DNA from 4 places in the Acidovorax facilis genome. Region 2 is predicted to be linked to each of the others. Evidence: predicted binding sites of a transcription regulator. Region 2 holds the regulator's gene; each other region holds the start of a gene.
What was found. The regulator sigma-54, encoded in region 2, starts transcription at its own class of promoters, with help from an activator protein. The targets are predictions, from matches to a motif close to TGGCANGNAANCTGCTTT.
Positions count from the first base shown of each region.

Region 1: the regulator sigma-54 is predicted to act here: its motif matches at 1,146-1,163, upstream of nirB (nitrite reductase large subunit NirB).
Region 3: the regulator sigma-54 is predicted to act here: its motif matches at 1,953-1,970, upstream of ACQ4MJ_RS19605 (ammonium transporter).
Region 4: the regulator sigma-54 is predicted to act here: its motif matches at 1,492-1,509, upstream of cydP (cytochrome oxidase putative small subunit CydP).

Region 1 covers NZ_CP192460.1:1,307,572-1,310,777, forward strand. The annotation lists gene ACQ4MJ_RS05920 (single-stranded DNA-binding protein) at 135-434, shown strand; gene ACQ4MJ_RS05925 (hypothetical protein) at 533-748, opposite strand; gene nirB (nitrite reductase large subunit NirB) at 1,381-3,206, shown strand, end outside.
Region 2 covers NZ_CP192460.1:5,135,014-5,138,219, reverse strand. The annotation lists gene ACQ4MJ_RS23545 (THUMP domain-containing class I SAM-dependent RNA methyltransferase) at 1-139, opposite strand, end outside; gene ACQ4MJ_RS23540 (acyl-CoA thioesterase) at 136-618, opposite strand; gene ACQ4MJ_RS23535 (RNA polymerase factor sigma-54) at 686-2,275, opposite strand; gene lptB (LPS export ABC transporter ATP-binding protein) at 2,275-3,072, opposite strand; gene lptA (lipopolysaccharide transport periplasmic protein LptA) at 3,084-3,206, opposite strand, start outside.
Region 3 covers NZ_CP192460.1:4,275,752-4,278,957, forward strand. The annotation lists gene ACQ4MJ_RS19595 (antibiotic biosynthesis monooxygenase family protein) at 1-1, shown strand, start outside; gene ACQ4MJ_RS19600 (hypothetical protein) at 38-367, opposite strand; gene ACQ4MJ_RS19605 (ammonium transporter) at 558-1,919, opposite strand; gene ACQ4MJ_RS19610 (sulfite exporter TauE/SafE family protein) at 2,285-3,043, shown strand.
Region 4 covers NZ_CP192460.1:982,755-985,960, forward strand. The annotation lists gene ACQ4MJ_RS04440 (sigma-54 interaction domain-containing protein) at 1-1,351, opposite strand, end outside; gene cydP (cytochrome oxidase putative small subunit CydP) at 1,535-1,714, shown strand; gene ACQ4MJ_RS04450 (cytochrome ubiquinol oxidase subunit I) at 1,718-3,206, shown strand, end outside.

The DNA.
Region 1 (3,206 bases), 1.7 Mb from region 2:
AGGTATCCCTGAATGATTTGTACCATGCCTCCTGACCGCTGCACTCTTAGGGCTTGTTGCGCGGGCTTGCCGCCAGGGAGCGCACTGTGTGCTGATCGAAAACAGGTGATGGCCCGCCGGGGCGGAGGACTTTCATGATCGATGGACTCGTGGCCGGAAGGCTTTACGGTGATTCCGAGCAGCGTACCGACAAGGCTGGAAAGCCTTTCACTGTGGCCAAGGTGCGTGCAAACACGGCGGATGGCGAGTTGCTTTTTGTGAATGTGATTGCGTTTGAGGCGGGTGTTTGCGCTGCCATTCATCACCTGCGCGATGGGGATTCACTCGCGCTTTCGGGCAGCATCACACCGAGAGTCTGGACGGACAAGCAGGGCAACACCCGGCCTGCATTGGATATGGTGGCGCACCGTCTGCTTGCGCTCCACGGAGATTGAAACAGGACGCTGCTGAGTGGCGGACTTGAAGCGGGGCAACGGTGTATCCCTGTGGGTTTGGGCAACCGGCTTCAGGCGCTTGTGGGGCACCGCAGATATCAAGTCGGGCTTTGTGGCATGGATGTGGTTTTTATAAATCCCAGCGCTTTGAGTTCTTCTTCGTCCAGATGCAGCTCCGTCAATTCCGGTTGCCGTGCCTCCACGGCACGCCTGCGTTCGTAGTTGCTGGGAGGGCCTTTTTCTGTTTGTCGGCGGTCCTGCCCGTTGCGTCTGTCGGTGTTGACTCTCCGGTCGGTGTTCATACTGGTGCTCATGCTGGTGGGGTCATGGGTATTGATGGGGGCTGGGGCTGTCGGTGCTTCATGAACGTGATGCTCGGTGGTTGCCAGTCGCCTCCGTCCTGCCGTGCCAGTCTGCCGGAGCTCGCTTTTTTTGGAAATGAAAAGATGACCGCAAGGCAAGGTGGGTTGCAAGGGTGACACTGCAGATGCTTTGGTGAATCGGAAGATTCCAAAGTGTCCACCGCCCAAGCCTTTGCCAAAGCCTGGCGACTCCAGTCCTTGCAGCTCGCTACCGGTATGGGTGATTGCCCTGATTTGGTGAGGTGCTGCACTGCATTGATGCATTCCGCCACCGGGCGGTACTCCAGAGAACGATCCGGTCAGCCCTACCTGGTCCGCCCACAGGGGCTTGGCATGGCCTCGGATGGTGCGGCATGAATATTGCGATCCCCTTCCGTGTCTGCTGGTGAAGCTGCCTGCGGACTGATCGATACCCTCCGCTAATGATGGCGGAACACCCGAGTGAGTTGCGGCTTTTTTTGCAGTCGCCCGCTTGGTAGTTCCAACCCACGCCCGTGGTTCCGCGGAGGGTGTGCTGTGCCGCTGGCATGGCACATCCTGCACCCCTCGAAACGGTTCCCCGGGTTCTTGCAGGATGAGCAAGCATGAAAATCGTTCTCATTGGCCACGGCATGGTCGGCCACAAGTTCCTCGAAAGTCTGGCCGAAACCGGCATGACTGGTGTCGAGGTCACCGTGCTGTGCGAGGAGCCGCGCCCTGCCTACGACCGGGTGCATCTGTCGGCCTTCTTCAGTGGCACCTCGGCCGATGAACTTTCGCTGGTCGAACCCGGCTTCTTCGAGCGCACCGGCTTCACGTTGCGCCTGGCCGCGCGCGCTGCATCGGTGGACCGTCGCATCCGCACCGTGACCACGGCGGATGGCGAAGTGCTCACCTACGACAAGCTGGTGTTGGCCACCGGCTCCAATCCCTTCGTGCCCCAGGTGTCCGGACGCGACCGCGATCACTGCTTTGTCTACCGCACCATCGAGGACCTGGAGGCCATGCAGGCCTCGGGTGCCAAATCGAAGACCGGCGTGGTCGTGGGCGGGGGGCTGCTGGGCCTGGAATGCGCCAAGGCGCTGCGCGACATGGGCCTCGAAACCCATGTGGTCGAGTTCGCTCCCAGGCTCATGGCTGTTCAGGTGGATGAGGGCGGTGGCCGCGTGCTGCGGGCCAAGATCGAAGAACTGGGCGTGCAGGTGCACACCGGCCGCAATACGCAGGAGATCACCGATGGCGCCCGCGCGCGCCACCGCATGGTGTTTGCCGACGGCACCTGGCTGGAGACCGACATGATCGTGTTCTCCGCTGGCATCCGCCCACGAGACGAACTGGCGCGCCAGAGCCTGCTGGCCATTGGCCCGCGCGGCGGCGTGGCCATTGACAGTGCCTGCCGTACCAGCGACCACGATGTCTACGCCATCGGCGAATGCGCCTCGTGGAACGAGCAGACCTTCGGCCTGGTCGCGCCCGGCTACGACATGGCGCGTGTGGCCGCCCGCCACATCGCGGGTGAGACCGACGCGGCTTTCGTCGGTGCGGACATGAGCACCAAGCTCAAGCTCATGGGCGTGGACGTAGCCAGCATTGGCGACGCGCATGGGAAAACGCCGCACAGCCGCACCTGCCAGTACGTGGACGAGCGTCGCCAGGTCTACAAAAAGATCGTCATCAGCGAGGATGGCAAGCAGCTGCTGGGCGCCGTGCTGATCGGCGATGCCTCCGAATACGGCACGTTGCTGCAGATGGCCCTGAACGGCATCACGCTGCCCGATGACCCCGAGTTCCTGATTTTTCCGTCCAGCGACGGCAAGGCCAAGCACGGATTGGGCGTGGAGGCCCTGCCCGACACGGCACAGATCTGCTCGTGCAACAACGTCACCAAGGGTGGCATCTGCGAAGCCGTGGGCAATGGGGCGTGCACCATTGCCGAGGTGAAGGCCTGCACCAAGGCTGGTGCCACCTGCGGCGGCTGCGTGCCCCTGGTCACCCAGGTCATAAAGGCGGAAATGGCGCGCCGTGGCATGGCCGTGAACAACCACATCTGCGAGCACTTCGCTTACTCACGCCAGGAGATCTACCACCTGGTGCGTGTGGGCCAGATCAAGAGCTTCGAGGACCTGCTGGCAAAGCATGGCAAAGGCATGGGCTGCGATATCTGCAAGCCCGTGGCGGCCAGTGTGTTCGCCTCGTGCTGGAACGAATTTGTGCTCAAGAAGGAGCTGGCCGGCCTGCAGGACAGCAACGACTACTTCCTGGGCAACATCCAGAAGGACGGCACCTATTCGGTGGTGCCACGCATGCCCGGTGGCGAAGTCACACCCGACGGCCTGATCGCCGTGGGCCAGGTGGCTAAGAAATATGGGCTGTACACCAAGGTCACGGGCGGTGCGCGCGTGGACATGTTTGGTGCGCGGGTGGAGCAGTT
Region 2 (3,206 bases):
GCCACGAGGCGCGCAGCAGCACGCCGCCGCGGCCGACGAGCAGGTCTTGCCCCGTGAGGCCGGTGATGCCATGCACCTCGTCGGCCAGAAAGCCCTCCACACCAGCGGCGCAGGGGAGAAAAAGTTGGAGTTGGTTCATGTCGATGGGGAGGATACGCGCTCAGACAATGCGTGGGAATCCGGCGTTCCCGCGCGGGCCAGCAGCAATTGGCGGATGGATTCGGGGATCGGCGCCACCTTGCGGTCGGCCTTGCCGATGAAGACGATGCCGATCTTGCCGCGCGCCACCTCGCGGCCTGAGGTCTTCTCGGTCATGCAAAACACCAGGTCAAACCCATAGCGGTTGAAGTCCGCAGGCGCCATCTCCACGCGCATGGTTTCACCGTGGAAACCTTCGGACTTGTACTGCGCCACGATGTCGCCGACCACGATGGACAGCCCGCCCACGTCGGCCTCGGGGTAGCCCAGCGACTGGAAGAAGCGCACCCGCGCTTCAGAGACCAGGCTCAGCAGTTGCGCGTTGTCCAGGTGCCCGCCTTGGTTGACGTGGCTGATGTAGATCTGCAGCTCGGTGGCAAAGCCGAAGTGCGGGGGGAGGTCGAAGACGATGCGGGCCATGGTGGGGTGGCGGATAGAAAAACGAAAAATTCAAACAGGGCGAGCCATGCGCCCCCAACCGGGGTACCTACAGCGCCTTGCGCAGGTTGGCCGGCGCGATCTTGAGCGCCTCGCGGTACTTGGCCACGGTGCGGCGTGCGCACTCGATGCCCTGTTCCTTGAGCATCTCGGCGATCTGGCTGTCGGACAGCGGCTTGGCGGGGCTTTCTGCGGCCACAAACTGCTTGATGAGGGCGCGCACGGCGGTGCTGGACGCGTTGCCGCCGGTCTCGGTACCCAGGCCCGAGCCAAAGAAGTACTTCAGCTCATACGTGCCAATTGGCGTGGCCATGTATTTGGCGGTGGTCACGCGGCTGATGGTGGATTCGTGCAGGCCCAGTTCGTCGGCGATGTCGCGCAGCACCAGCGGGCGCATGGCCAACTCGCCGTGGGTGAAGAAGCTTTTTTGCCGCTCCACGATGGCGCGCGAGACGCGCAGGATGGTGTCAAAGCGCTGCTGGATGTTCTTGATGAACCAGCGGGCCTCCTGCAGGCGCTGCTGCATGCCCTGGTGGCCCTCGCCGCCCTTGTGGCCGCGCAGGGCGCCAGCATAGATGTCGTGCACGCGCAGGCGCGGCATCACATCGGGGTTGAGGCTGACGATGAAGTTGTGCTGGCCATCGCGTCCATTGGCACGCCCGGCTTTGCGCACGATGACATCGGGAATGATGATGTTGCGCTCCACGTCGGCAAAGCGACGGCCGGGGCGAGGCTCCAGGCGAGCGATCAGCGCCATGGCGGCGCGGGTGCGCTCTTCGCCGTCGCCACACAGCTGCGTCAGGCGGCGGATATCGCGGCGGGCCAGCATCTCCAGCGGCTGCTGACAAATGCGCAGCGCGGTCTGCACCGTGTCGGGGTCAGCATCGCTGTCCTCGTCGGCAGCCAGCGCCGTGAGCTGCAGCGTCAGGCATTCGGCCAGGTTGCGCGCACCCACGCCGGTGGGCTCCAGGCTTTGCAGCAGGCGCTGGGCCACGGTGAAGCGGTGCACCAGCTCTTCGATTTGCTCCAGGTCGTCCGGCCCGGCCAGGCTGATGGCCAGCTCTTCCAGCGGCTCTTCGAGGTAGCCGTCGTCGTTGAGCGATTCAATGAGAAAACGCAGCGCGGCGCGGTCGATCTCGGACAAGCGCAGCGCCAGCGCCTGACGGTGCAAAAAGGCGGTCAGCGATTCATGCGAACGGGCCAGCTCGGTGGCGTCGGCCTCGTCGCCTTCGGAGTCGTTGCGGTTGCGGGCGGGCGCATCCCCGCCCCACTCCGCGTCGTTGGGCGCCATTTCTACCGTGCCGTCACCGCTCCAGTCAGGCTCGTCAGCGCCAGCACTCGGTGCTTCAGCATCATTTTGGCCTTCAGCGCTTGTGCTGCTTGCGCTGCTAGCTCCTGAAAATATAGCATCATCAGCACTGTACTCATCAGGCTGCGCGGGCGTGTCGGCGGCTTCCAGGCCAAACTCCTCGCGCGGAGCTTCGTCGGCATTGCGTTCGAGGAACGGGTTTTCGTCGAGCATCTGCTCGACTTCCTGCGAGAGTTCGAGCGTGGACAACTGCAGCAGCCGGATGGACTGCTGAAGCTGGGGGGTCAATGCAAGATGCTGCGAGACGCGCAGCGAGAGTCCAGGCTTCATCACATCCTGAAGTGTTCGCCAAGGTAAACACGTCGTACCTCGGCGTTGTCCACGATCTCGGACGGCGTGCCCTGCGCGAGCACGCGGCCATCGCTGATGATGAAGGCGTGGTCGCAGATGCCCAGGGTTTCGCGCACATTGTGGTCGGTGATGAGCACACCAATGCCCCGCGCCTTCAGGAAGCCGATGATGCGCTGGATCTCGATCACGGCAATGGGGTCGATGCCGGCAAAGGGCTCGTCCAGCAGGATGAAACGCGGTTGAGTGGCCAGGGCCCGGGCAATCTCGACGCGGCGGCGCTCGCCGCCGGACAGGGCCATGGCGGGCGAGGCGCGCAGGTGGTCCACGCGCAGCTCCTGCAGCAGGGCCGTCAGGCGCTCCTCGATGGCGTCGCGCGAGAGCGGCTGGCCGTCATCACCACGCTGCAGTTCCAGCACGGCGCGCACGTTCTCTTCGACTGTGAGTTTGCGAAAGATCGAGGCTTCCTGCGGCAGGTACGACAGGCCCAGGCGCGAGCGCCGGTGGATGGGCATGTGGGCCACCGATTGGCCGTCGATGCGGATGTCTCCCTCGTCGCTGCGCACCAGGCCCACGATCATGTAGAACGAGGTGGTCTTGCCCGCGCCGTTGGGGCCGAGCAGCCCCACGACCTCACCTTTTTGCACGACCAGCGAAACGTCCTTGACGACCTTGCGGCTGCCATAAGACTTCGCCAGGTGCTGCACCTCCAGGCGGCTGCCCGCCTGGGAATCAGGCCCCAGGCGGCTACCCGCCTGAGTGTCAGGGCCGGTACTCACAGCGGGCCCACTCACTTGGCGCCGCCGCCAAGGCTGTTGCTGGGGCGCAGCGCCGGGGCTGAGGCCGGGGACGCCGCCTCGGGGGCCGCCGCAGCGGGCGGTGGATCTTTGGGGGCCAGCACGGCGCGCACGCG
Region 3 (3,206 bases), 860 kb from region 2:
ACACCGCCCGCGCAACGGCCACCCGGCCGCAGTGTGGTCAGCGAATCCCTCCCACATAACGGGGAACCTCCGGCGCAGGCTCTGGCGGCGGCGCCATGCGCTGGCGCACCGCCTGCGTGGCCACATCCAGCAAGGGTCGGCGCGGCGCAGCAGGTGGGGCGGCATGGATGGCGAGATCGAGACGGTCGGCCCACTCGACCAGCTCCGGAACGTTGTCCTCCTGGGCACGTTGGCGTGCGAACCGCACGATCTCCAGCGCATATTCAACGTTGGAAGCCATCCATTCAGTGTCGGTCACGCGCCCCGTCTTGCGGCGCAGCAGCACATGCAAATGGGCGGCAATGGCAAGCTTGTCGGAATCGGGCATGGTCGGCTCCTTATGGCATTTCAGTCATCCATGGCGCTGCGCACCACCCGCAGCGTATGAAACCGGCGCGGCCCAAGCGCGGGTAGCCGCGCAAGGGCCGCCCCGCCGTGCTGGCTGCGTCCCCCTGCCCGCATTGCGCAGCAATGCGGGCAGGGGGAAGGCCCGCAGGGCCTCAGGGAGGTGGAATTCATTAACTCCCCAGGCGCTCACGGTGCTGGGCAATGTCGAGCCCGGTCTGCTCGCTCTGCTCATCCACCCGCAGGCCCACAGCCAGGTTGGTGATCCACAACAACACGGCGGTTGCGACGAGGCTGTAGGCCATCACAGCGCCCACGCCAATGGCCTGGGTGAGCAAGCTGCCTGGCACACCCCCCACGGTGCGGCTGGCCAGCATGCCGGTGAGCAGCGAGCCCACGATGCCGCCGATGCCATGCACCCCAAACACATCCAGGGAATCGTCGGCGCGCAGCAGGCGCTTGAGCCCCGTGGCGCCCCAGTAGCAGGCCAAACCCGCCACCACGCCAATCACCACTGCCGAGCGCAGCGTGACAAAACCCGCAGCAGGCGTGATGGCCACCAGCCCCGCCACCAGGCCAGAGCAAAGCCCCAGCAGGGATGGCCGCCCGCGCACCACCCACTCGCCCAGCATCCACGACAAGGCACCCGCCGCTGCGGCCAGGTGCGTCACCGCCATCGCCAGCCCCGCACGGCCGTCGGCGGCCACGGCAGAGCCTGCGTTGAAGCCGAACCAGCCCACCCACAACAAGCCCGCGCCCGCCATGGTCAGCCCCAGGTTGTAGGGCTCGAACGCCTCGCGCCCATAGCCCGTGCGCCGCCCCAGGAACCACGCGCACACCAGCCCGGCCACACCCGCATTCACGTGCACCACCGAGCCTCCGGCAAAGTCCAGCGCACCCATCTGGGCCAGCCAGCCCCCTGGCTCCCACACCCAGTGCGCCACCGGGGCGTAGACCAGCAGGGTCCAAAGGCTGATGAAGATCAGCATGGCGGAAAACCGCATGCGCTCGACAAACGCCCCCACCAGCAGCGCGGCAGTGATGATGGCAAACGTGAGCTGGAACATGGCGTACACCGACTCGGGGATGTGCGGCGCCACATGGCTTACGGCCAGCTTGCCGCCAGCGAGCTGAAAGTCCAGGCCCGCAAAGCCGATGCGGTCCCATCCCCCCAGCCAGGGGCTGCCCGGGGTGAAGGCCAGCGAGTAACCCGCCCCAAACCACAGCAGGCTGACCAGCGCGGCAATGGCCACCACGCTGGCCATGGTGTTGAGCACGTTCTTCTTGCGCACCATGCCTGCGTAGAACAGGGCAATGCCCGGCAGCGTCATCAGCAGCACCAGCGCTGTGGAGGTCATCATCCACGCGGTATCTGCCGCGCTGATCGTGGTCTGCGCCACCAGCCCAGGACGTGTGAGGGACAAGGAAGACACCGCTCCCGCCGCCACCTCTGGCGCCGTCTGCGCCAGCGCACTCGCGCACAGGCCCAGACACAGCGACCCTACCCCAACGAACCGGTGGTTGACTCCCCGCATGGCGGCTCCCTTTCGCAAATTGTTACAAGCGCGATTGCACGAGCCGTGCCAACCCCAACACCCCGATTCCGCCCCTGGAAACCCGATCACTGCCCCACAACGGGGGCGGGAAACCCCCAATGCACCAGCGGAGTGCAGTCGCTACAGTTGCGGCACTCGAAAGCGCGCTTCGGTGTGCCAAGCGAGGGGCCCGAGGAGACACTCTTTCTACCAATAAACAAATTTCAAGCACCCAACGAGGTGCGTTTTTTTCCAGGCGCTGGCGATCCCAGCGCCTTTTTCTTGCCTGTTCTACGCTGGCCTCCCTTTCGCCAATGCCCCGGGGAGTCCTGAATCCATAGCAGGCAAGCTGCGAAAATCCTGCGATGGAATGGATTTTTATTACCTTTGCCTCGCTGCTCGCAGGCTTCGTGGATGCCATCGTGGGGGGTGGCGGGCTGGTGATGGTGCCGGCGCTGTTTGCGGCTTTCCCCGGGGCGCCCCCTGCCACGCTGCTGGGCACCAACAAGGCGGCCTCGGTGTGGGGCACGGCCATGGCCACCTGGCAGTACAGCCGCAAGGTGCAGGTTCGCTGGTCGGCCATGCTGCCCGCGGCAGCGGCCGGTTTTGCGGGGTCGTTTGCAGGCGCCTGGGCCGTGACCGTGATGTCGGCCGACTTCCTGCGCAAGCTGCTGCCCCTGGTGCTGCTGGGGGTGCTGGTCTACACGCTGGCCAAGAAAGAGTTGGGGCGGCACCACACACCCCGCTTTGCGGGCAGGGCCGAAGTGCTGGCGGCCTGCCTGATCGGCGTGGTCATCGGCTTTTATGACGGCTTCTTCGGCCCGGGCACCGGCAGTTTCTTCGTTTTTCTGTTTGTGCGGCTGCTGGGCTATGACTTCCTGAACGCCTCGGCCTCGGCCAAGCTGCTCAATTGCGCCACCAACATCGCCGCCATCGCGCTGTTTGCCGCCAAGGGCCATGTGTGGTGGCACTTTGCGGTGACGCTGGCCATCGCCAATGTGGTGGGCAGCCTGCTGGGCACGCACCTGGCGCTCAAGCACGGCACGGGTTTTGTGCGTGGCATCTTCATCGTGGTGGTGAGCACGCTGATCCTCAAGACGGGTTACGACGCGTTCCTGCGCTAGCCGAGGCCCGAAGGGGCTCGTGCCCCCGGATGGCATCATGCTTGCTAAGCTGAGCTGGCCTACCACCAGGGCGCCCCGAGGTCATCGGGGTTGCCCTGCATGGCCCGAATGTGAACGCCCGTCCTATAATTTCTGCGCATTTCCGTTTGATGACGAGGCCCAT
Region 4 (3,206 bases), 1.3 Mb from region 2:
TGCCGTCTCCCTGCCCCTGCCCCAGCCCCAGCGCCTTGAGCTTGCGGTACAGCGAGCGCTCGCTGATGCCCAGATGCTGCGCAAGCTCGGCGCGGCTGCCCGTGTGCCGTGCCACGGTATTGCGAAGCACGTCGCGCTCCAGCGCCTTGAGGTCGCTCGTGGCCGTGCTGGGCGCGCGGGCGAGGGCCGGCAGCTGTACGGACGCCGGTGGTGCAGTACTGCGCCGGCCGGTGGCGATGGCCTGGCGCACGTGGTCGGGCTCGATCAGATCGCCGTCGCACAGCAGGGCGGTGCGCTCCAGCAGGTTGCGCAGCTCGCGCACGTTGCCGGGGTAAGCCTGGACCGCGAGCAGGGCCAGCGCGGGTGCGGAGATCGCCAGCCGGCGCGGCGCGGCCACGCGCTCCAGCAGGGCCGGGGCCAGCAGGGCCACGTCCCCCAGCCGCTCGCGCAGCGCAGGCAGCAGGATGGGAAAGGTGCACAGGCGGTAATACAAGTCTTCACGAAAGCTGCCGTCTTGCACCCGCTGCTCCAGGTCGCGGTGGGTGGCTGCCACCACGCGAATGTCGGCGTGCCTGAGCTCGGTGCTGCCCACGCGGCGGTAGGTGCCGGTTTCCAGCAGGCGCAGCAGCTTGACCTGCATGGGAAGCGGGATGTCGCCCACCTCGTCCAGAAACAGGGTGCCGCCGCTGGCCGACTCAACCAACCCCGCCTTGCTGGCGCTGGCGCCGGTGAAGGCGCCCCGCTCGTGGCCGAACAGCTCGGACTCAAACAGCGTGTCGGGCAGGCTGGAGCAGTCCACCGCCACCAGCGGCTTGCCCGCGCGCGGGCTGGCCTCGTGGATGGCACGCGCCACCAGCTCCTTGCCGGTGCCCGACTCGCCCAGCAGCAGCACGCTCGCACGTGAAGGCGCCACGCGCGCCATCAACGCCAGCATGCGCTGAAAGGCCTCTGAGCGGCCGATCAGGCCCTGCGCCCCCGGCTGTCCCTGGGCCACGCGCAGTGGCTCCATCTTTTCCACAAAAAAGGCAGGCCGACCGTCGGGGCCGGGCAGGGGCGAAAGCTCGATGTTCACGTACTCCTCGCCCTGCGGCGTGTGGTGCAGATGCAGCACACGCTCGCGCTGGCCCGAGAGGAGCGACTGCGCCAGCGGACAGGTCTCACCCGCCTGGTCGCAGGGTACGGCGAAGTGGTGCGACACCTCGTAGCAATGGCGACCCACCACGCTGCGCTCGGGGCTGTGCTGGCGCCGGTAGGCGGCGTTGGCGGCCAGGATGCGGTACTGCGTGTCGAACAGGATGTGCGGCTCAGGCAGACCTTCAAGGAAGGCCGCGAGTTCGGGCAGGGGTTTCAAGCGAGCTCCCGTTATATGCGGCGACAGGGACTGCCATTATCTGCCAGATTTGGCAGTTACAGGGCCTACTGATGGCAGTCCATCAATACTAGCAATCCACAAGTTGTTGATTTAAAGACACTTTTTCACCGGTGGTCGCCTGGCACGCTTCTTGGGTACTGGTATGCCAACCCCCTACATCCCATGGACCTTAGAGACCGTCTTCTGGTGCGCAAGCTGGCCGTTGTGCTGGTAATCAAGCTGGCCGTGCTCACAGGCCTGTGGTGGGGATTCGTGCGGGATCAGCGCGTGCCGGTAGACACCGACAGCGCAGCCACGCAGATGCTGGGCAGCCGCCCGGCGCCGACCACCCATCAGGAGTGAAGCTTGATATCCGAACAACTGGTTGACCTCTCGCGCCTGCAGTTCGCCGCGACGGCCATGTACCACTTTCTTTTCGTGCCGCTGACGCTGGGCATGGTGTGGCTGCTGGTCATCATGGAGAGCGTCTATGTGATGACGGGCAACGTCATCTGGAAGGACATGACCCGCTTCTGGGGCAAGCTCTTTGGCATCAATTTCGCGCTCGGTGTGACCACCGGCATCACGCTGGAATTCCAGTTCGGCACCAACTGGGCCTACTACTCGCACTACGTGGGCGACATCTTCGGAGCCCCGCTGGCCATCGAGGGCCTGATGGCCTTCTTTCTCGAATCGACCATGATCGGCCTGTTCTTCTTTGGCTGGGACCGGCTCTCGAAGACCCAGCACCTGATGGTCACCATCCTGATGGCGGTCGGCACCAACCTCTCCGCACTTTGGATACTGATCGCCAACGGCTGGATGCAGAACCCGGTGGGAGCGGAATTCAGCTACGTCACCATGCGCATGGAGATGACCGATTTCTGGGCCGTTCTCTTCAACCCGGATGCGCAGGCCAAGTTCGTGCACACCGTCTCGGCAGGTTATGTGACCGGCGCGATGTTTGTGCTCTCTATCTCCAGCTGGTACCTGCTCAAGGGCCGCGACACCGAATTCGCCAAACGCAGCTTTCGCGTGGCCGCAGCCTTCGGCCTGGCCAGCGTGTGCAGCGTGATCGTGCTCGGCGACGAATCGGGCTACACCGTGGGCGAGGCGCAGCAAACCAAGATGGCCGCGCTCGAAGCCATGTGGGAAACCGAGCCCGCACCGGCAGGCCTCAAGCTGGTGGCCAGCATCAACGAGGCAGAGCAGAAGAACGACTGGGAGATCGAGATCCCCTGGGTGATGGGCCTGATTGGCACGCGCTCGGTGGACAAACAGATTCCCGGCATCCACGAGATCAAGATCAAGAACCGCGAACGCATTGAAAGCGGCATCCACGCCGTGACCGCGCTCGAAGCCCTGCGCGCTAATCGGAATGACGCAGCGGCCAAGGCCCTGTTCGAGCAACACAAGGCCGACCTGGGCTTCGGTCTGCTGCTGAAGAAATACGTGGTCGATGTGCGCCAGGCCACGCCCGAAATGGTCCAGAAAGCGGTGGACAGCACTGTGCCGCGCGTGGCGCCCATGTTCTGGGCCTTCCGCATCATGGTCGGGCTGGGCTTTCTGATGCTCGCGCTGTTCGGCATGGCCTTTTGGAGCTCACTCAAGCTCGAATGCGGCAAGCGCCCCTGGCTGCTCAAGTGGGCACTGTGGATGCTGCCCGCACCCTGGATTGCCTGCGAGCTCGGCTGGTTCGTCGCCGAATACGGCCGCCAGCCCTGGACCATCTACGGCGTGCTGCCCACGCACCTCTCAGTGTCCACGCTCAGCGTGAACAGCCTCTATGGCTCGCTGGCCGGCTTTATCGGCTTCTACACGCTGCTGCTGATCGTCGAAATGTATTTGATGGTGA